2 linked regions of the Corallococcus caeni genome follow. The protein of the gene in region 2 interacts with the protein of the main gene of each other region in a pairwise test. Links are inferred from orthologs where the notes say so. Each region holds a gene or a part of one and is shown on either strand. Other genes may lie near its edges. The genes, in order: AABA78_RS10975 and AABA78_RS17975.

The links.
Region 1: the proteins of AABA78_RS17975 (region 2) and AABA78_RS10975 interact in binary tests that used the Escherichia coli proteins (3 or more experiments, as listed by UniProt). The link is inferred for Corallococcus caeni from one-to-one orthologs.

What each region holds. Positions count from the first base shown.
Region 1 is NZ_BTTW01000002.1:698,907-709,315, forward strand. What follows is about bases 2,571-5,379. They hold AABA78_RS10975 (lipid kinase), read right to left. Parts: upstream 4,525-5,379; coding sequence 3,616-4,524; downstream 2,571-3,615. Other genes in these bases: hrcA (heat-inducible transcriptional repressor HrcA), read left to right, coding at 2,573-3,604; AABA78_RS10980 (transcriptional regulator), read left to right, coding at 4,834-5,292. In the rest of the region: AABA78_RS10955 (DUF3396 domain-containing protein), read right to left, coding at 1-600; AABA78_RS10960 (hypothetical protein), read right to left, coding at 666-1,127; drug/metabolite exporter YedA, read right to left, coding at 1,468-2,367; AABA78_RS10985 (HAD family hydrolase), read right to left, coding at 5,440-6,153; AABA78_RS10990 (hypothetical protein), read right to left, coding at 6,201-7,022; AABA78_RS10995 (hypothetical protein), read right to left, coding at 7,123-7,470; AABA78_RS11000 (site-2 protease family protein), read left to right, coding at 7,686-8,687; AABA78_RS11005 (hypothetical protein), read left to right, coding at 8,684-9,457; DNA repair helicase YoaA, read left to right, coding at 9,614-10,409. UniProt on the Escherichia coli protein: In vitro phosphorylates phosphatidylglycerol but not diacylglycerol; the in vivo substrate is unknown.
Region 2 is NZ_BTTW01000003.1:958,973-969,387, reverse strand. What follows is about bases 6,942-9,756. They hold AABA78_RS17975 (citrate synthase), read right to left. Parts: upstream 9,094-9,756; coding sequence 7,789-9,093; downstream 6,942-7,788. Other genes in these bases: AABA78_RS17970 (3-phosphoshikimate 1-carboxyvinyltransferase), read right to left, coding at 9,180-9,756; AABA78_RS17980 (AMP-dependent synthetase/ligase), read left to right, coding at 6,942-7,712. Outside these bases: AABA78_RS18010 (dihydroorotase), read left to right, coding at 1-1,057; carA (glutamine-hydrolyzing carbamoyl-phosphate synthase small subunit), read left to right, coding at 1,057-2,184; AABA78_RS18000 (DUF7986 domain-containing protein), read left to right, coding at 2,205-2,870; pyk (pyruvate kinase), read right to left, coding at 2,904-4,304; AABA78_RS17990 (bifunctional nuclease family protein), read right to left, coding at 4,513-5,310; AABA78_RS17985 (hypothetical protein), read right to left, coding at 5,440-5,796; more of AABA78_RS17980, read left to right, coding at 5,892-6,941; more of AABA78_RS17970, read right to left, coding at 9,757-10,415.

The sequences.
Region 1 (10,409 bases), on a different replicon or contig from region 2:
GCCCATCTGTCCCAGTAAGGGCTGGCCCAGGAACGTGAGCCAGTACGGGCCCAGGGTTCGGGTTCCGAGGATGGAACTGAATCTCAAGGCATGAGGCGCATCCAGACCGGGGTATCGAGCGAGGAGCGCTTCAGTGATGTTCCAATCGCCTGCGGCCCAGGAGCCTTGTGCCGAGACAAGGGCGAAGCTGGCGTAACCAAAGTTGAAGGGCAGCTCACGAGCCAGCTCAAGCACCAGGGAGCGAAGGCGGGCCACTCCATGCTCCACGAGGTACTCCGTGGGGAACGTAAACGCCAAAGTCGTGACGGGCGCATCATGAAAGAGGCTGTCGAGCAGTCGCCCGTAGTATTCGACTTGATAGCCACCGGTTTCACTGGGGCTCTCCCTCAGCTCCACGGACCGGCTCCCGCCTCCAACACGCTCTGTTACGACATGGCGGTTGTGTTCCCAGCCTTCGGCATCCAGGGGAACCATGTCGCCATCCGCCGACGTGTACCAGTTGAGTGAGTCAGGCGGGATGGCATGAAGAAAGGTCTGGATCGAGCGCCAGATCGCGGGACCTACCTCCGTGTGTGCACGATGGATGAAGAAGGCCAGCACGATGCCATCTCGGCCTGCGAGCCAGTTGCCTCGATCGCGAAGTCGAATGACTGGGAATGCTGGACTCATCGCTCGAATGGCTCCATGCCTGCCTTGGGTGACACGAGCAGGGCCTGTCCACCCAGTGCCTTTTCGTAAATTGCCCCTTGGGACTCGTAGGCATAGGGGTTGTTGCTCCCATACTCCGTCCATCGTGGCGCATTGCTGTCCGGACAGGGGAACTTGAAGTCCAGGATGAGCACGGCCTTCAGCAGGTTGTGGTCGCCGTGAAGCACGAGGTCCGGCTTGAGGGTGCCTCGAAGTTCCTCGGTGCAGCCCTCTGCGATGAGCCGCGCTTCCTCTTTTCGACTCACCGTCTCCACCATCCGGGCGTTCGGGTAGTAGCGGTAGCGCTGCTCGATGCTGAAGGGCGCGGGCCACAGCTCCTTCAGCACCTGCTCCGCGCATGCCAGGGCGAGCACGTGCTTCCGCTTACCGAGTTGCATGGCCCGGGTGACGGGCTTGCCGCAGCGGTCCGTCTCCACCACCTCGGCGCACTCCTGCCGCGTCGGGGCCGGTCCTGGAAGTGGCGTGCGTTTCCCACCTGCTCGGCCTGCACGGCACACGCGGCGAGCTGCTTCTCGAGCTCATCCGCCTCGTGGTTCTCCTGCATCAACGCGAGCACGGCCGGTGGAATGGCCCGGAGCAGGGGAGACACGGCGGCCCGCGTGGCGGACGCGGACGCCTGCTCCGCCACGTAGGCCGCGTGACGCGCCTTCCCCGCGGTCTCCGAATCAACGAACTCCAGCTCCCCGTGCCTCGAACGCCGTGCCCCACCGGCACACGCCGTGAGCAACGCACACGCCAGCCACAGGGCCGCGAACCGGCTCACCGCTTGCCGCGGGCCAGCAGCATCACCGCGACCAGGATGGCGCTCATCGCCCCCAGGGTCAGCGGACCCAGCGTCTCTCCCGCGAACACCACGCCCAGCAGCACCGCCACCGCCGGGTTCACGTACGCATAGCTCGTCGCGAGCGCCGGCCTCGCGTGCCGCAGCAGATAGCCGTACGCGCTGAACGCCACCAGCGAACCGAACACCACCAGGTACACGAACGCCACCACCGCGCGCGGGGGCACCACGTCCGCCATCCGCTCCCCCAACACGAAGCTCACCGCCATCATCATCACGCCCGCGCTCAACATCTGCGTCGCCGGCGTCATCAACCCCGCGGGCATCGGCAACCGCCGGCTCCACACCGAACCGAAGGCCCACGTCGCCGGCGCCACCAGCAGCGCCAGCGCCGCCATGCCCCCGCCGCCCATGTCCCCACCCAGGTTCAGCAGCACCACCCCCGCGAAGCCCAGGCCCAGCCCCGCCAGCTCCGCGCGGCCCGGCTTCTGCCCGAAGGCCGCCCCGAAGATGGCCGTCCACAACGGCATGCTCCCCACCACCAGCGCCGCCACCCCGGACGGCACCCCCAGGTTCTGCGCGAACGCGATGCCCCCGTTGCCCATCACCAGCAAGAGGAAGCCCGTCGCCGCGCCCGCCCCCCACTGCCGCAACCCCGGCCCCGGCTGCCCCTTCAGCCGCAACCCCGCGAACAACAGCCCGCCCGCCAGCAGGAAGCGCAGCCCCGCCATCCGGAAGGGCGGGAAGCCCGTCAGCGCGAACCGCATCGCCAGGTAGGTGGACCCCCAGATGACGTAGAGCGAGAAGAGGCTGAACAGCAGCCGGCCCCGGTGGGGCGCGGGCTCGGCAACGTCGGGGGTCGCGGTCGCGGTCGTCACGGCGGCCGGCTTCTAACCCCCGCCACCCTCCAGGGCGATGTGCGCTTTGCCGTACCCGCCCCCCGGGCCAGGAAGCCAGCGCCCCGCCTGCCTGCCCTCCTGGACGGCGCGCCCGATTGAATGCCCCGGGCGTCCCTTTTAGAATTCTACAGGAGCCATGGAGACCCGGAGGTCGGGTCGACAGCTTTCCGGAGCGTGAGCGGGAATGCCCGACGAATTGGGTGAGCGCGAGAAGGAAGTCCTCCGGGCCGTGGTGCAGGAGTACATCACCACGGGCGGACCGGTCGGCAGCCAGCAGCTGACGCGGCGCGGAGAGTTCGAGGTCTCCTCCGCGACCATGCGCAACGTGCTCGCCGACCTGGAGGCCCTGGGCTTCCTGGAGAAGCCCCACACCTCCGCCGGCCGCGTGCCCACCGACCGCGGCTACCGCTTCTACGTGGACACCCTGGTGAAGCTGCGCGACCCCGCCCCCCGCGACCGCGAGCTCATCCACGCGGGCCTGGTCCACGAGTCCAGCCTGGACGACATCCTGTCGGAGGCGAGCCGCGTGCTGCACTCGCTCACCCGGCACGCGGGCGTCGTCCTCACGCCCCGCCCCGACGCCGCCGTGTTCCAGCGCATCGAGTTCCTGCGCCTGCGCGAGAACCGCGTGCTCGCCATCCTCGTGGGCCAGAACGGCCAGGTGCACAACAAGGCCCTCACCGTGGACTTCCCGGTGACGTCCGACGAGCTGATCAAAGCCAGCAACTACCTCTCCGAGCTCCTGCACCAGGTGCCCCTGGAGGAGGCGCGCGAGCGCATCCGCGCGGAGATGGACCAGGAGCAGGCCCTCTACAACGCGCTGACCGCCAAGGCCCTCCGGCTGGGCGCCGCCGCCACCGACCTGCAGACGCCCGAGCGCGTGCTCATCGAAGGCACCGGCTCCTTCCTGGAGCAGCCCGAGTTCGCCGACGTGGAGCGCATCCGCGCGCTGTTCCGCGCCCTGGATGAGAAGCACAAGCTGCTGCACCTGCTGGACCGCGTGCAGCGCACCAAGGAGATGCACGTCTTCATCGGCGCGGAGAGCGAGTTCTCCGCCGCCGGCGACGTCACCGTCATCGCCAGCCCCTACGGCACGGCGGAGGCGGTGCTGGGCACCGTCGGCGTCATCGGGCCCACGCGCATGGACTACCGGCGCGTGATTCCCCTGGTGAACTTCACCGCCCAGGTGCTCTCCAGCGTGCTGGAGAAGGTGTAGCGCCAGGGGCCCTACTGCGGCGCGGGCGCGTAGACGCGCAGCGCCGCGGGGGCGACCTCGAAGCGCATGGGCGTCATGCCCACGTTCTCCCCGTCCGCGTTCACCTCCATGGGCGGGTCCGTTTCCACGACGAGCCGCGAGGTGTGCAGGTGCACGACGGACTCGTGCTCCAGGTGCCCGCCGCTGCGCATGCCCAGCGCCACGCGCGCCAGCGTGGCCACGTCCTGCAGGTGGCCCAGCCCCGTGCGCTCGCCGCCGTCCGCCACGGACGGGGCGGTGATGGCGTAGACGTGGAACCGGCGGTCATCCAGCGTGGCGTCCGGCGCCACCATGTTGCCCGCGCCGTGGTAGCGGCCGTTGCCCACCACCAGCTGGAGCGCGTCCACCTCCAGTGTCTGCGTATCCGCCTGGAGCCGGACGTGGAAGGGCTGCAGCGTGCGCATCTCCGCGGCGGCGGCCATGGGGTAGGCCAGCTTCCCGGCGCGCTGCTTCAATTCCTGCGTGAGCCGCTTCGCGATGGCGGTGGTGAGCCCCAGGCTGGCGGCGTTGAGGAAGGGCCGCCCGTTGACGAGCCCCACGTCCACGCGCGCCGTGTAGCCCCCGGCGATGACGTCGCACGCGGCCTCCAGCGTGTCCGGGATGCCCAGCGAGCGGGCGAAGTCGTTGCCGGTGCCCAGTGGCACCACGCCCAGCGTCACGTCGCGGCCCATCAGCGCCTGCACCGCGCAGCTGATGGTGCCGTCACCTCCCCCCACGAGGATGCGGCGGGCCCCCTGCGCGATGGCCTCCTCCACGACCTTGCGCAGGCGCTTGGGCCGCGTCAGCGCGTGCGCGGCCATGAGCGGGATGCCGTGGGCGGCGAGCAGCTCGCGGGCGTTCTCGAAGGCGTCGCGCCCCGAGCGCGAGCGCGTGTTCACCACCAGGACCGCGGGCCCTTCATCCAGGTGGCGGAGGCGTGGCGGGGCGTTGAGTGCGGGTTCCAGGAGAAACCTCGGCTTTCTGTGCGGCGTCTCCAAGCTGCGCACGACAGCCCTCGGGCACCAGCGGGACCCGGGCGAAAAGGGCGGGGGCACTGTCCATTCCCCATCCCCGGGACACGGCATGCTTCCGTGAGTGGACAGGGGTAGGGCGCCAGCGGGTTCCCTCCCTGGGTAGGCGTGCTCACCTTCCAGGCGACGCGGACTCCGTGCCTCGGACCCGCGCCGGGACCGTTTCCAGGAGGGTTTTGCATGGCACGAGGAAGCAAGGAGAAGTACTCGGCGAAGCAGAGGCGCATGGCCGAGCACATCGAGAAGGGCTACGAGGACAAGGGCACCGGCGAGAAGACCGCGGAGGCCCGCGCCTGGGCCACGGTGAACAAGCTCACCGGTGGTGGACTGAAGGGTGGCTCCGGCAGCAAGGCGAAGGTGGCCCGCCGGCGTCCCACGGCCCGCAAGAACGCGCGCAAGGCCGGGCGCGTGGGCGGAAAGCGCCGCGCGGCCACCGCGAAGAAGAGCGCCACCTCCAGCCGCAAGCGGGCCACGCCCGCCCGGGCGAAGCGCACCACCACCGGCCGCAAGGCCACCTCGCGCACCGGCACCGCCGGCAAGCGCTCCACGGCCCGCAAGAGCAGCACGGCGCGCCGGGGCACCGCTCGCAAGAGCACCGCGTCCCGCTCCCGCGCGAAGCGCGGCGGTTCGCGCAAGTAGCGCCTCCCGGGCTCCGGGTGACGGGCTCCACCGGTGGCCACGGGTGCGTGGCCGCCGGGGGCGCTTGCAGTGCTTGCGTGACGTCAGCGCGACGCCGGGTCCTTCGGAGGCCACGGGTTCGTGGCCGCCTTCACGCTGTCCTTCGCCTCAGCGCGACTCCTCGTCCTTGGAGGTGTCCCGCGACGCCGCGTCCCACGGCCAGGCCTCGGGGTCCTCTTCCAGGCGGCGCAGGAGCTCCGCGGGGTCCTTCACCAGCGTGCGGCAGCCGGCCGTGCGCAGGTCGTCCGCGCGGAAGCCGCCGCACAGCACGCCCACGGACGCCAGGTGCAGCTTGCCCGCGGCGAGCGCGTCGTACGGCGTGTCTCCCACCACCACCACCGTGGCGGGGTCCGGCTTGCCCAGCTTCGCGAGCGCGGCCTCGAAGATGTCCGGGTGCGGCTTGCTCTTGTCGACCTCGTCCTTGTTCGTCTTCGCCTCGAACAGGCCGTCGATGCCGCACAGCTCCACGTAGCGCTTGAGCTCGTCGTCCTTGGCGCTGGAGGCCAGGGCCACCTTGCGGCCGCGCTTGCGCAGCTGCTGGAACAGCTCCTTCACGCGCGGGAAGGGGCGCACCTTGGGCAGGAACTCGCGCTTGAAGAGCGCGGAGCGGTACTCCTCCAGGTCCTTGCCGAAGCGCTCCAGCTCCTCGTCGTTGAAGAAGACGGGCAGCAGCTGGTCGGCGCCCTTGCCAATCTGGCTGCGCACGTGCGCGAACGGGATGTCCCGCCCGAACTCGATGAACGACCGGCGCCAGGCCTCGGCGTGCTCGTCCACCGAGTCGATCAGCGTGCCATCCACGTCGAAGATGACGTTCTCAACCATGCGCGGCGAACCTCCGCCGCCCAAGGTGGCGATGGCTGACGGAACGGTCAACCGCCCGAGGGTGGCTTCGGTCCACTCTCCTGCGCTTCGCTGTCCACGAGTGTCCGGGTCTGCACGCTGTATCCGTCCGGCGTGGCAGGGGTGAAGGCGTCGTTGGGCAGCGAGCCCTTCAGGTCCACCTTGGACAGCACCGTCTCCCCCTGCTTCGCGTCCCCCAGCCAGCGGGTGAGCTTTCGCGGCACGCACAGGCCCAGCGAAGCGTCGCAGTGCTCCTCCTCCATCCGCACCTCCGCCCGGGTGCCGTCCGGCGCGCGCGTCTTCTTGGCCAGGAAGTCCAGCGTGGGCCAGCGCAGCACGTACGTCACCTCCACGCCGCCGCCCGCCTCGCCCTCCAGCCCCATGGACAGCTCCACCGCCTCCTTCGCCTGGGGCAGGCCGGTGGTGCGCTTCGCCTTCGCGCTGCGCAGGAGCAGCGGCGCGCGGAAGCCGTCCGGCACGAAGGGGGTGAAGATTTCAGTGAGGAACGCGGACAGCTTCTCCGCGGAGACCTGCGACGTGAAGGTGGTGAACTGCTTCGTCGCCTCCACCTGCTCGTACAGGTGCTTGCCGTCCCACCACACCTGCCGCGCCTGGGGGGCGGACACGGTGCCGCGCATCTTCTGGGGCGCGCGGTACGCGAAGGTGAAGCCCGCGGAGGCCGTATCCCCTTCCGTCTGGGTGCCCTCCAGCTGGTAGGCCTGGAGCTTCGCGTCGCGCGCGGCCAGCTTCTCGCGCACCTGGGCCATCAGCTCCGCGTCGTTCGCGCCTCCGGAGGAGGACGAGCGGCACGCGAGGAGGCACACGAGGGGCAGCAGGAGGAGGGCGCGCATGGGGGGGCTCAGGGACGGGCTCGGAGACGGGCTGGAAATGGAAAAGGCCCCGCTGTCGCCAGGGGGCCTTCGGACTGCCTCGGTGAGGAGGCAGCGTGGACTACTTCACCGCCACGCCGGTCGCGGAGGAGCTGGTGATGCCGATGATGGTGCCGAACAGGGCGAAGATGCCGTGACGGGGCGTGGTGCTCGCCGACTTCAGGTCCACCTTGGAGGCGCCCATGGCCTTCGCCTCGGTGATGAGGAGCTTGTTCACCACGGTGTCCAGGTCGCTCTGGACGATGTCGATGATGTGGAAGATCGCGGTCAGGCCCAGCGAGCTGCCCTGGATGACGGCCACGGCCTCGCCGTTGGCGGCGATCTCGGAACCGGAGACGACGGCGGACTCGACGCTGGTGCAGCCCACGAGCGAGGCGGCGGCGACGGCGGACAGGATGAACTTCTTCATGGTTATCTCCCCAACTGACGGTGGCTTGGATGGTGGCGGGACGGCCCGGACGGGCGCTCCGCCGTTCGGTGAAACCGCAAGCGGCGCGGTTCGTAGCAGAAGGCTTTTTCAAGTCAAGGACCCGGGACGGAGTAATCCGGGTTGTGTTTGACACTTCATCCGCCAGGCGCCCCCGGACCGGTCGCCCCTCTTGCGGACGTGAGGCATCTTCGCGCATGCACCCGGTTTCCCTTCCGCGTCCCGCCCCGTCCCGCGTCTGGCTGCACCTGCTGCTGTTCGGGGTGACGCTGGGGACGACGTTCCTCGCGTACCTGCTGCTCTTCGGGCGCTCGTTCCCGTTCAGCGGGGGCGGACTGCTCGCGGAGGACCGGACGCAGGCGCTGTTCTTCAGCGTGTCGCTGCTCTCCATCCTGGGCTCGCACGAGATGGGGCACTACGTGCTCGCGCGCTGGCACCGGGTGGACACGTCGCTGCCGTACTTCATTCCGCTGCCGGTGCCGGGGAGCCTGGGCACGCTGGGCGCGGTCATCCGGCTGCGCGGGCGCATCCCCACGCGCAACGCCCTGGTGGACATTGGCGCCGCGGGGCCGCTGGCGGGCCTGGTGGTGGCGCTGCCGCTGCTCTACTGGGGGCTCTTGCACTCCACGGTGGTGGACTCGCCGGCGGTGCCGTCCGCGTTCCCCGGTGAGTCGTCGCTGTGGGTGCTGGGGCAGAACCTGCTGCACTGGGTGATGGAGAGGGTGACGCAGGCGCCGCCGGCGGCGGACCCCGTCTACACGAGCCACCAGACGCTGTTCGGCGACAACCTCATCATGAAGGCGCTGACGTGGCTGGCGCTGGGCCCCGTGCCGGAGGGCAAGGACGTGGTGGTGCACCCGGTGGTGATCGCCGCGTGGTTCGGCCTGCTGGTGACGCTGCTCAACCTGTTGCCCGTGGGGCAGCTGGACGGCGGGCACCTGACGTTCGCGGTGTTCGGGGCGAAGGCCCGCCTGGTGGGGCAGGGCGTGGCGCTGGTGCTGCTCTTCCTCACGGTGTTCGTCACCGCGTCGTGGGGCCTGTGGCTGGTGGTGGCGAGCAAGGTCGTGGGCTTCGGCCACCCGGAGGTGGTGCGGCCGGAGGAGCCCCTGAGCCGCTCGCGCAAGCTCATCTGCGCGCTGTGCCTGCTGGCGCTGGTAGGGTGCGCGATGCCCATTCCGCTGCGAGAGGTGTGGTCATGAAGTACCAGTGCGAAGGCTGCGAGCGGCTGGTCCCGGTGGAGTCTTTCCGCATCGAGGACGGCCAGCTGGCCGTGACGTGCCGGGTGTGTGGCGCGAAGACGCTCGCGGGGCCGTCCCCGTCCGCGTCGCCCGTGGCCCCGCAGGAGGTGTCCCGGGAGGACGCGCCGGGAGCTCGCGGAGGGGACGGCGCCGCCGTGGCGCTGCCCGCGCCGGAGGTGTTCGTGCCCCCCGCGCCCGCTCGCGCCAGCGTCACCGCGCTGCGGGTGGTGCGCTCCGATGCGGCCTCCATCGTCGCGCCGGACTTCGACGGGGACCCCTTCCAGGCACCGCCGGGCCACTGCCCCAAGTGCGTGGCGCCCATGCGTGACGACGCCGGAGCCTGCGCGCAGTGCGGGCTGGTCTACGCCAACTTCATCCCGGACGAACACCAGCCCTCCGGGCTCCTGGCCACGGAGTGGCACGCGCTGATGGGCACGTGGCACGACTGGGACGCGCACGACCGCCTGCTGTCCCAGGCGATGGTGCGAGGGGAGCTGGCCATGGTGGGCCGGCTGTACCGCCTGCGGCTGGCCCGGGCGCCGAACGACGCCCAGGCGCTGCGCGGGCGGGAAGAGGTGGTGCGCCGGGTGACGTCCGCGGCGCCGCTCGCCTCCGACGGTCCGTCCCCGGCGCTGGCTCGCAAGGTGAAGAACACGGTGATGGGCGCGGTGCTGGTGGTGGCCCTGGTGCTGGTGCTGGTGCTCTTCCAGATACTGCGCGGGTCCTTCTAGGCAAAAAGGCCCCCAGGGGGCGCTGGCCGGCCCGCTTCCCGGGCGGGCGGGGGCCAGGGCTTCAAGGCCGTGTGACGGAACGCGCGGGGGGCGCCGGGCGCTGTTATCCTGCGGGGCCTCCTTTTCCGCGCCCTCCTGCCCCCCGAAGACCGCCGCATGTCCGCGCCCGCGCCCCGTCCCCCTTCTGTCGACAGCCTGCTGGGTCCTGGTGGCGCGCTGGAAGAGGCGCTGCCCGCGTACGAGCACCGCCCGGAGCAGCTCCAGATGGCGCGCGCCGTGGAGCGGGCCTTCACGGAGGGCAGCTACCTGCTGGCGGAGGCCGGCACGGGCACGGGCAAGACGCTGGCCTACCTGGTGCCCGCGCTCCTGTCGGGGCGCAAGGTGGTGGTGTCCACGGCCACGAAGACGCTGCAGGACCAGGTGTTCTTCAAGGACCTGCCGCTGCTCAGCGAGAAGCTGGGGCTGCGCTTCGAGGCGGCCTACCTCAAGGGGCGCGGCAACTACCTGTGCCTGCACCGCTACGAGTCCTTCGAGAAGGATCCGCAGTTCGTCTCGAAGGAAGAGGCGAAGCAGTGGCCGCTGCTCAAGAAGTGGGTGACGCAGACGGAGACGGGGGACCGGGCGGAGCTGGACCTGCCGGAGTCCTTCGCCGCGTGGTCGCGGCTGTCCACCACGTCGGAGACGTGCCTGGGCTCGCGCTGCTCGCTGTATGAAACCTGTTTCGTCACGCGGATGCGCAAGCGCGCGGAGGTCGCGGACCTGCTGGTGGTGAACCACCACCTGTTCTTCGCGGACCTGGCGCTGCGCAGCTCCGGCAAGCGCACGGAAGGGGTGCTGCCCTTCTACGACGCGGTCGTCTTCGACGAGGCGCACGCGCTGGAGGACGCGGCCAGCAGCCACTTCGGCTGCAGCGTGTCCAACTACCGGCTGGAGGAGCTGTCGCGCGACGCGG
Region 2 (10,415 bases):
CTCGGCGGTGGCGGGCGGCTTCACCGGCGTCGTGGCCATGCCCAACACCAAGGTGGTGAACGACAGCGCGCTCGTCACGGAGCTGGTGCTGTCGCGCGCGCGGGACGCGGACCTGTGCCATGTGTACCCGGCGGGCGCCATCAGCAAGGGGCTCAAGGGCGAGGAGCTGTCGGAGGCGGGCGAGCTCATCGCCGCCGGCTGCGTGGCCCTCACGGACGACGGCCGCCCGGTGATGAACGCGGGCCTGATGCGCCGGGTGCTCCAGTACGCCACGCAGTTCGACGTGCCGGTGATGGTCCACGAGGAGGACCTCACGCTGTCCGCCGGCGGCGCCATGCACGAGGGCGCCACGTCCACGCGGCTGGGGCTGCGCGGGATTCCGTCCTCCGCGGAGGTGGCCATGGTGGCGCGCGACCTGGTGCTCCTGGAGGAGACGAAGGGGCGCCTGCACGTGGCGCACGTGTCCTGCGAGGGCAGCGTGCGGCTCATCCGCGAGGCCAAGAAGCGCGGCCTGCGCGTCACCTGCGAGGTGGCGCCGCACCACTTCACCCTGGATGACCGGGCGGTGGGGGACTACGACACCCACGCGAAGATGGCGCCGCCCCTGCGCAGCGACGTGGACGTGAAGGCGCTGCGCGAGGCGCTGGTGGACGGCACGGTGGACGCCATCGCCACGGACCACGCGCCGCACGGCGTGTCCGACAAGCTGGTGGAGTTCGAGAAGGGCATCAACGGCATCGTCGGGCTGGAGACGGCCCTGGGGCTTACCCTGGCGCTGGTGCACGAGGGCGTGCTCACCCCGCGCCGGGCGGTGGAGCTGCTGTCGGACGGGCCCGCGAGGGTATTCAGCCTGCCGGGCGGTCACCTGGCGCCTGGTGCCCCGGCGGACATCACGCTCGTGTCGCCTTTGGAGGAGTGGACGGTGGATGCCCACCGGTTCTATTCCCGCAGTCGCAACACGCCCTTCCACGGGCGCACGCTGAAGGGTCGCGTGACGCAGACGTGGGTGGGCGGCCGGTGTGTGTTCGAGGACGGTCAGCTCAAGGAGTCGCGGTGATGACGAAGCGGGCGGTGCTCGCACTGGCGGATGGCACCACCTTCGAAGGACGCGCCTTTGGCGCTTCCGGCGAGACGGTGGGTGAGGTGGTCTTCAACACGTCCATGTACGGCTACCAGGAGATCCTCACGGATCCCTCGTACGTGGGGCAGATCGTCACCATGACGTACCCGGAGATGGGCAACATCGGGGCGAACGCGGGCGACGAGGAGGCGGGACTTCCGCACGCGGTGGGCATGGTGGTCCGCTCGCTGACGAAGACGCCCTCCAACTGGCGCTCGCAGGAGACGCTGGACGCGTACCTCGCGCGCCACGGGCGCGTGGGCATTGAAGGCGTGGACACCCGCCGGCTGGTGCGCCACCTGCGCACGCACGGCGCCCAGACGGGCATCATCTCCACGGAGAACGTGTCCGCCGCCGCGCTGTCCGAGCGCGCGCGCGCCGCCGTGAGCATGGAGGGGCTGGACCTGGCCACGGGCGTATCCTGCAAGGAGCCCTACCTCTTCACCACGCCCACGCCGGACGTGTTCCTGGCCACGGGCGACAAGCAGCCGGAGCCGGAGCTCAAGTACGACGTGGTGGCGTACGACTACGGCCTCAAGCGCTCCATGCTCCAGTACCTGGTGGACGTGGGCTGCCGCGTGACGGTGGTGCCGTCGCACTTCACGGCGGAGCAGGTGCTGGCGAAGAAGCCGCACGGCGTCTTCCTGGCCAACGGCCCGGGCGACCCGGCCGCGGTGAAGGGCGCGGACCGCACGGTGGCGGCGCTCTTGGGCAAGGTGCCGGTGTTCGGCATCTGCCTGGGGCATCAGATCATGGCCCTGGCGCTGGGCGGCCGGACGTACAAGATGAAGTTCGGCCACCGCGGCGGCAACCAGCCCGTGAAGGACCTCACCACGGGCAAGGTGGAGATCACCGCGCAGAACCACGGCTTCGCGGTGGACGACGCCAGCCTCAAGGGCAAGGCCGTCGTCACGCACATCAACCTGAACGACGGCACGGTGGAGGGCCTGGCCGTACCGGACGCGCGGGCCTTCAGCGTGCAGTACCACCCCGAGGCTTCGCCCGGCCCTCACGACGCGCGCTACCTGTTCAGCCGCTTCGCGACGCTGATGGCGGGTTCGTAGGAAGAAAGCTCGCAACGGCCATGGACACCGCGCTGACCCCGTTGTCGTACCAGCCGTACCTGGACCAGCTCATCGCCTTCGGCAGCCAGGAGGCGCGCAAGCCGGACCTCCTGGAGGCGAAGGCGGAGTACTTCCGCCTCACCGGCGAAGTCTTCGAGGACGACAAGCTCTTCGAGCTGCGGATGGCGTCGTTCCTGGACTACTACCTCTACGACCGCGTCTCGCCGCTCACGGGCAAGACGCCGGCCGCGGAGCTGTACGAGGAGCGCCAGAAGTCCGCCGCCCCGGAGGAGGCCAACGCCTTCCGCAGCTTCACGGAGACGGTCCACGGCCTCTTCGAGGTGCGCAAGCTGGCCAAGGGCATGGTGCGCCTGCGAGAGCTCTTCTCCGGCAAGGACTTCGACGTGACGGAGCGCCGTCACATCGCGGGCCTGGAGACGGGCGACGTGCTGGAGGCGCGCCTCGTCCCCTTCGGCGGCCACCTGCTGTTCTCCTCCGCCTTCTGCTACCACCCGGCCATGGCGCTCAAGGCCATCAAGGCGGAGGTGAAGCGCCGCAAGAAGAAGGAGCCGGAGCGCCCCGCCAAGGACCTGGTGTGGGAGTGCGCCCGCCGGGCCCTCAACGTGGAGCGCTACCGCCAGCTCTCCGTGGAGAAGCTCTACGACTTCGAGCAGAAGGTCCTCTAGGGCCTCCGGCTCCAGGCCTCCACCGCGAGCGGTTCAAGCGCGGTGGATGCTCATCATGTTGGTGTTGCCCGGCACGTTGAGCGGCACGCCGGCCACCAGGATGAAGGGCGAGCCCGGTTCGCAGAAGCGCAGCTCCTGGCAGAGCCGGCGCACCTGCTTGAGCATGGCCTCCGTGGTGCTGACGCGCTTCACCAGGTGGCCCGTCACGCCCCAGTGCAGCGCCATCCGGTTCACCGTGTCCGCGTTGGGCGTCAGCCCGAGGATGCGCGCGCCGGGGCGGAACTCGGAGATGAGGCGCGCGGAGTGGCCGCTCTCCGTGTACGCGATGATGGTCCCGATGTTCAGCTGCCGGGACGCGGCCACCGCCGCCGCGGCGACGCCGGTGCCCAGGTCCTCCGAGCGCTCGAAGGGGGAGTAGAGCAGGGGGATGAGGCTGGTGCGCTCCGTCTCCTCCACGATGCGCGCCATGGTGGCCACCGCGTCCACCGGGTAGCGGCCCGCGGCCGTCTCACCGGAGAGCATCACCGCGTCCGCGCCGTCCAGGATGGCGTTGGCCACGTCCGACACCTCCGCGCGTGTGGGCCGGGCGTTGAGCACCATGCTCTCCAGCATCTCCGTGGCGACGATGACGATGCCGCCCATGCGGTTGACCTCCCGCACGACGCGCTTCTGGATGGCGGGCAGCTGCTCCAGCGGCATCTCCACGCCCAGGTCGCCGCGGGCCACCATCACCCCGTCCGACTCCGCGGCGATGGCCTCCAGGTTCTCCACCGCCTGGGGCTTTTCAATCTTGGAGATGAGCGGCGTCTTGCGCTTGCCCACCAGCGCCCGCGCCTGGCGCACGTCCTGGGCGGTGCGCACGAAGGACAGCGCCACGTAGTCCACGCCCACCTCCTGGCCGAAGGCCAGGTCCACCTTGTCCTTCTCCGTCAGCGTGGGCACGGACATGGCCGTGCCGGGCAGGTTCAGCCCCTTGTGGTCCTTGAGGAGCCCGCCCACCTCCACGCGGCAGGACACGTCCTGGCCGCTCACCTTCAGCACGCGCAGGCGCACCCGGCCGTCGTCCAGGAGCACCTCGTGCCCCTTCTCCACGTCCCGGGGCAGCGAGCGCACCGGCGTGGGGATGACGTTCCCCTGGCCCAGCACCGCGCGCGTCGTCACCGTCACGGTGTCGCCCGTCTTCACCATCAGCTGACCGCCCTCGAAGCGCCCCAGGCGCACCTTGGGGCCCTGCACGTCCTGGAGGATGGCCACCGGCACGCCCAGCTTCTTCGACACCGCGCGGATGCGCTGGACGCGCTGGCGGTGCTCGTCGTGCGTACCGTGGGAGAAGTTGAGCCGGGCCACGTTCATGCCCGCCCTCACCAGCCCCTCGATGACTTCCTTCGAGTCCGACGCCGGGCCCAGCGTGCAGATGATCTTCGCCTTGCGCATAGGACCGCCCATCCTAGCCCCACGGGGTGGGCGGCTTGACAGGCTTGCGCCCGAAGGACTAACTCTTCGCCTCACGCGCCCGGCGGAAAGTTACCGCCAGCTGGCGCACGCCATTCGTGGCTCTCAGACGCTTGAGACGAAGAAAGCCCGGCTACCCTGGGAGGGGGGGCCGGGCTTTCATCGTTTCCGGGGCGTGAGGCTCCGGGCGCTAGAGATCAATCTCCTGGCCCTTGCCCATGGGCTCCATCAGCGGCTGCTGGCGGGTGGAGTGGTCCATGCCGATGTCCTCCGACGGCGGCTTCGGGTGGCCGGCGCTGGGGCCCATGGGAGGCGGCGGGGGCAGGGGACCCATGTCCTCTCCGCCGGAGCCGCTGCCACCCACGCCCAGGTCCTGCTGCTTCTGGAGGGCTTCAATCTCCGCGCGGGTGATGCCCGCCAGCGCCAGCACCTTGCGCGTCACGCGGATGCGCGCCTGGCTGTGCATGGCCATGGCGATGGAGTCCGAAGGCCGCGCGTCCAGCGCCAGCTCCTTCTTGCCCTGCTGTAGGAAGACGCGGCCGGAGTAGACGTTGTCGCGCAGGTCGTCGATGCGGACCTCCGTCACCTTGCCGCCCAGCTTGGACACCACGTCGTCCAGCAGGTCCTGCGACAGCGGCTGCGGGGGCGGACGTTCCGCGAGGCGGAAGGCGATGGAGACCGCCGCGCCCTCGTCCACGAAGAGGGGGAGCACCGTCTCCCCGTCCTTGGTGGTCAGCACGACGGCGTGCGTCTGCGCCTCCATCAAGGGCACCACGTCCTTCACTTCCAGCTCCACCAGCTCCGAGCAGGCCTTGGGGTCGCTGCCCTTCTCGGTGATGCAGGGCTTCTCCTTCTTCCCTTCGGCCGTCCCGGAGGCGGCGATGGCACCGGGGATCCCGAACGCGGGAAGGAACAACGCTCCCCCCAGCGCCAGCACCACGGCCGTGAACGGAGCGACGAAGAAATTGGCGCGGTTGGACGTTTTCACATCCCTAAGCTACGCACCTGTCCCTTCACCGGGAGGGCACCGCCCTCCCCCTGTCGCGAGCGGCCCCCGGGCCCTGGCCCACCCGGTTGGAGGGCGGGCGGGCAGGCGGGAAGAGGGGGCACGAGACGGCTAGCGGTCCTCTTCCTCGGACTCTTCGTCGTCGTAGTCCTCGTCGTCCTCGGACTCCTCGTCGTCTTCGTCCTCGTCGACGTCGTCCTCGTCGTCCTCTTCCTCGTCTTCGTCCTCGTCGTCGAGCTCGTCCTCGAGCTCCTCGGCCTCGAGCGTCATCGTCACCGCGAACTTCTTGCTCAGGGTGGCGATCTGCGCGCGCATCTCCGTGAGCGCGGCGACGAAGTCCTCCGTGAGGTTGGCGGGCGCCTTCGCGTCGCAGTGGGGGCAGACAATCTTCTCCGTCCCCTCGATGAGGTCCTGGGCTTCCAACTCGAAGCTGGCCTCGCACTTCTGGCAGGTGAAGTCGATGCTCATGGTCGGGCGCGGCATACAAAGCCGGTGAACATGCTGTCAACGGCTGAGACGGGGGGACGTGGAACGGACGGGGCACATCCACTACGTTCCGTCGGATGGACCTGCCCAAGACGATGCTGCATGCGCTCCATGACCAGGCCGCGCGGCTGGAACACCGCCCGGCGCTCTGGTCCCACCAGGGAGGCGCCTACGTCCCCACCTCGTGGTTCGACTATGCCCAGCGCGTCAAGCGCTTCGCCCTGGGGCTGCACGCGCTGGGGTTCAGGGAAGGCGACCCGCTGGGCATCCTGAGCTTCAACCGCGAGGCGTGGCACGTCGCGGACCTGGGGGCCATGGCCCTGGGCGGCGTGCCGGTGGGCCTCTACACCACCAGCAGCGTGGAGCAGCTCGTCTACATCCTGGGCCACTGCGAGGCGCGCTTCCTCCTGGTGGAGAACGCGAAGCACCTGGCCACCGGGCTGGAGGTTCAGCGGCGCCTGCCCGCGCTCAAGCACCTCATCGTCGTGGACGCGCCCACGCCCCTGCCGGACGGCGTGCTGCGCTACGCGGACGTGCTGGCCTCCGGCGCGAAGCAGGATGAAGACCCCTACTGGGACAGCGTCCACGCGCTCCACCCGGACGCGCTGGGCACGCTCATCTACACGTCCGGCACCACTGGCCAGCCCAAGGGCGTGGCGTTGAGCCACCGCAACCTGGCCTGGACGTCGAAGCAGCTGGGCGACACCCTGGGCCTGCGGGACATGGAGGACGAGCGGCTGTTGTCGTACCTGCCGCTGTCGCACGTCGCGGAGCAGATCGTCTCCCTGCACAGCCCGCTGCTGCTGGGCACGCAGGTGTACTTCGCGGACTCGCTGGACGCCCTGGGCAGGAACCTCACGGAGGTGCGCCCCACGCTCTTCTTCGCGGTGCCTCGCGTCTGGGAGAAGTTCAAGACGAAGGCGGAGGAGGGGCTGGCCGCGCAGCCGCCCCTGAAGCGCCGGCTGGTGGAGTGGGCCCGCGCCACGGCCCTGGAGCGAAACACGCGCGTCCTGAGCCAGGAGCGCGTGCCGTCGTTCATGGAGGCCAAGTTCGAGCTGGCCCGGCGGCTGGTGTTCCATCCGTTGAAGACGCGCATCGGCCTGGAGAAGGCGAAGCTGTTCGCCACGTCCGCGGCGCCCATTGGCCGGGACGTGCTGGACTTCTTCGCCTCCATCGACGTCGTCCTCCTGGAGGTCTGGGGCATGACGGAGGTGTCCGGCCCCGCCACGGTGAGCACCTCCGAGTGCGCCCGCCTGGGCACGGTGGGCCGCCCCATGCTGGGCGTGGAGGTGCGCATCGCGGAGGACGGGGAGATCCTCGTGAAGGGCGGCAACGTGTGCCTGGGCTACCACCGCAACCCGGAGGCCACGCAGGAGCTGCTGGCGGACGGGTGGCTGCACACGGGCGACGTGGGGCAACTGGATGCCGAGGGCTTCCTGCGCATCACCGGGCGCAAGAAGGAGATCATCGTCACCTCCGGCGGCAAGAAGACGTCCCCCGCCAACATCGAGGAGCTGCTCAAGGCCCTCTCCCCCGTGGGGCACGCGCTGGTGGTGGGGGACCGGCGCAACTACCTGGTGGCGCTCTTGACGCTGGAGCCGGACCGGGTGCGGAAGCTGGCGCGGGAGCAGGGCTGGCCGGAGGACGTGGCCACGCTGGTGAACGACCCGCGGCTCCAGCAGCACCTGCACGAGGCCATCGAGCGGGACGTGAACCCGAAGCTGTCGCGCTTCGAGGGCATCAAGCGCTTCCGCGTGCTGCCGGGGGAGTTCTCCATCGACGGCGGCGAGCTCACGCCCAGCATGAAGATGCGCCGCAAGGTGGTGGAGCAGCGGTACGCGGACGTCATCGAGGCGCTCTACCGCGAGCCGGCCGGCGCCGCCGCCGCTCACGGGTAGGGACAAGCGAAAGGGGCGGGGGACTCAAGTTCGAGTCCCGCGCCCCTTCGTGCTTCAGCGGCTTTTCAGCCGGTGGCTACTTGGCGCTCGTGCGCTTCTCGCGGGCCACGTAGTCGCGGCGGGCGGAGCCCGTGTAGACCTGACGGGGACGGGCGATCTTCTGCTCGTTGTCCGTCACCATCTCCTCCCACTGCGCGCACCAGCCCACCGTGCGGGGGATGGCGAACAGGACGGGGAACATCTCCGCCTGGAAGCCCATCGCCTCGTAGATGAGGCCCGAGTAGAAGTCGACGTTCGGGTACAGCTTGCGCTTCACGAAGTACTCGTCCTCGAGCGCGATGCGCTCCAGTTCGAGCGCGATCTCCAGCAGCGGGTTCTTGCCCGTGACCTCGAAGACCTCGTCCGCCACGCGCTTGATGACCTTGGCGCGCGGGTCGTAGGACTTGTAGACGCGGTGGCCGAAGCCCATCAGCTTCTTCTCGCCCTCGCCGCCCTTCACCTGCTTGATGAACTCCGGGATGGCGGACTTCGTGCCGATCTCACGGAGCATGCGGAGCACCGCCTCGTTGGCGCCGCCGTGCAGCGGGCCGTAGAGCGCGCCCACGCCCGCGGCGACCGCGGAGTAGGGGTCCACCTGCGACGAGCCCACCGTGCGCACGGACGTGGTGGAGCAGTTCTGCTCGTGGTCCGCGTGCAGGATGAAGAGGACGTCGAGCGCCTTCTCCAGCGTGGGGTGCACCTTGTACGTCGTGGTGCCGATGCGCTTGATCATCGCCAGGAAGTTGGCGACGTAGGACAGGTCGTTGTCCGGGTAGACGTACGGCAGGCCCATGGAGTGCCGGTACGAGAACGCGGCGATGGTGGGCATCTTCGCGATGAGGCGCGTGATCTGGATCTCACGGCTGCGCGCGTCGCGGATGTTCTTCGCGTCCGGGTAGAAGCCGGACAGCGCCGCCACCGTGGAGCCCAGCATGGACATGGGGTGCGCGTCGTAGCGGAACCCGTCCATGTAGGACTTGATGTTCTCATGCACCAGCGTGTGGTGCGTCACGTTGTGCGTGAAGTTGTCGAGCTCCGCCTGCGTGGGCAGCTGGCCCTTCAGCAGCAGGTAGGCCACCTCCAGGAAGGTGGACTTCTCCGCGAGCTGCTCGATGGGGTAGCCGCGGTACTCGAGGATGCCCTTGTCACCGTCGATGAACGTGATGGCGCTCTTACAGTTCGCCGTGTTCAGGAACGCGGGGTCGTAACCCATCAGACCGAAGTCGTCGCTGCCGGTCTTGATCTGGCGCAGGTCGGGGGTGCGGATACAGCCGTTCTCGATCGGGATCTCGTACGTCTTCCCGGTCCGATTGTCGGTGACGGTCAGCGTGTCCTTGGGCATGGGCGGAGATTTCACAGGGCGGAGGAGGCTTTCAACAAAAAAGAACGATAAGTCCGAGAGGCGAAGTTTCCGGTCCGTCTCCCTGCTCAGGAATAGCGGACCCCGGAGCGCGCGAGCTGCCGCCAGAAGCCCGGAAAGCTCTTCTCCACGCACTCCGGCCCCGTCAGCTCCAGAGGCACCCCGGACAGCACACACAGGGTGGCCGCTGACATCGCCAGGCGGTGGTCGCCCCGGCTGTCCATGGCGAAGCGCGCGGGCTTCGTCCTGGGCGGGAGGATGCGCAGCGTCTCACTGTCGGCTCCGGCCGACAGCTCCGCGGTGCCGCCGTAGGCCGCCACCAACGCGCGGATCCCCTCCAGCCGGTCGCTCTCCTTGACCCGCAGGATGCCCACGTCGGTGAGGGTCGTGGGCCGGGGCAGCACGCACGCGAGCGCCGCCAGCGTGGGCAGCAGGTCCGGGCACTCCTTGCCGGAGGCGCGCAGCTCGCCCGTGGCTTCACCCTGGACGCGCCACGTGTTGGGCGCACCCGCGGGGATCATCCTCAGGCCCACTTCAGCGGCCAGCCGGAGGATCGCCTGGTCCGGGTGGGCGCTCTGGGGCTCCGCGCGCTCCACCGTGCCACCCGTGCGCCAGGCGATCAGCACCAGGTAGCCCAACGACGACCAGTCGCCCGGCAGTGATGGGACGGATTCAGGCGCCTGATAGGCCGTGACGGAATAGCGACCCGGGGACTGCTCCACGGTGAAGCCGAAGCGGCGCAGCCACGCCACCGTGAGGTCCATGTAGCCGGCGCTGGTGAGCGTGCCTTCGATCTCCACGCTCCACGCGCGCTGCTCCCGCAGGAAGCGCTCCGCGCAGCCCAGGAGCAGGCTGGAGGCGTACTGGCTGCTCTGCGCGCCCGGCACGCGGAACACCGGCTCAAGCTTCGCCGTGTCCTGGGGCGCGTGCAGCTCCACCGGCCACGGGGTGCCCTCGGTGAGCGTCAGGCCCGCGGGGCCCAGGGCCTGCTTCAGCGACGTGAAGAGCGGGCCGTGCGGGCGCTCGCCCAGGCGGGGCGTGCCGGTGAAGCGCACGCGCGCGCCAGGAGTCACCGCGGCCTGGGTCACGAGGATGCGAAACGGGGCGCCGCCGTCCGCGCAGTCCACGTCGCGCACGGGGCCGGGCGGAAGGCGCAGGGCCTCCACGCCCCGGCGCAGCACGCGCACGTCGGCGGGGAGGTCCTCGTCGGACTCCGCCTGCACCGACGGCAGCGGCCAGGCGCCCGTGAGGTGTCCCAACACCAGGGCTCGCTGGGCGTCCGACTTCGAAACGGGCGGAGTGAG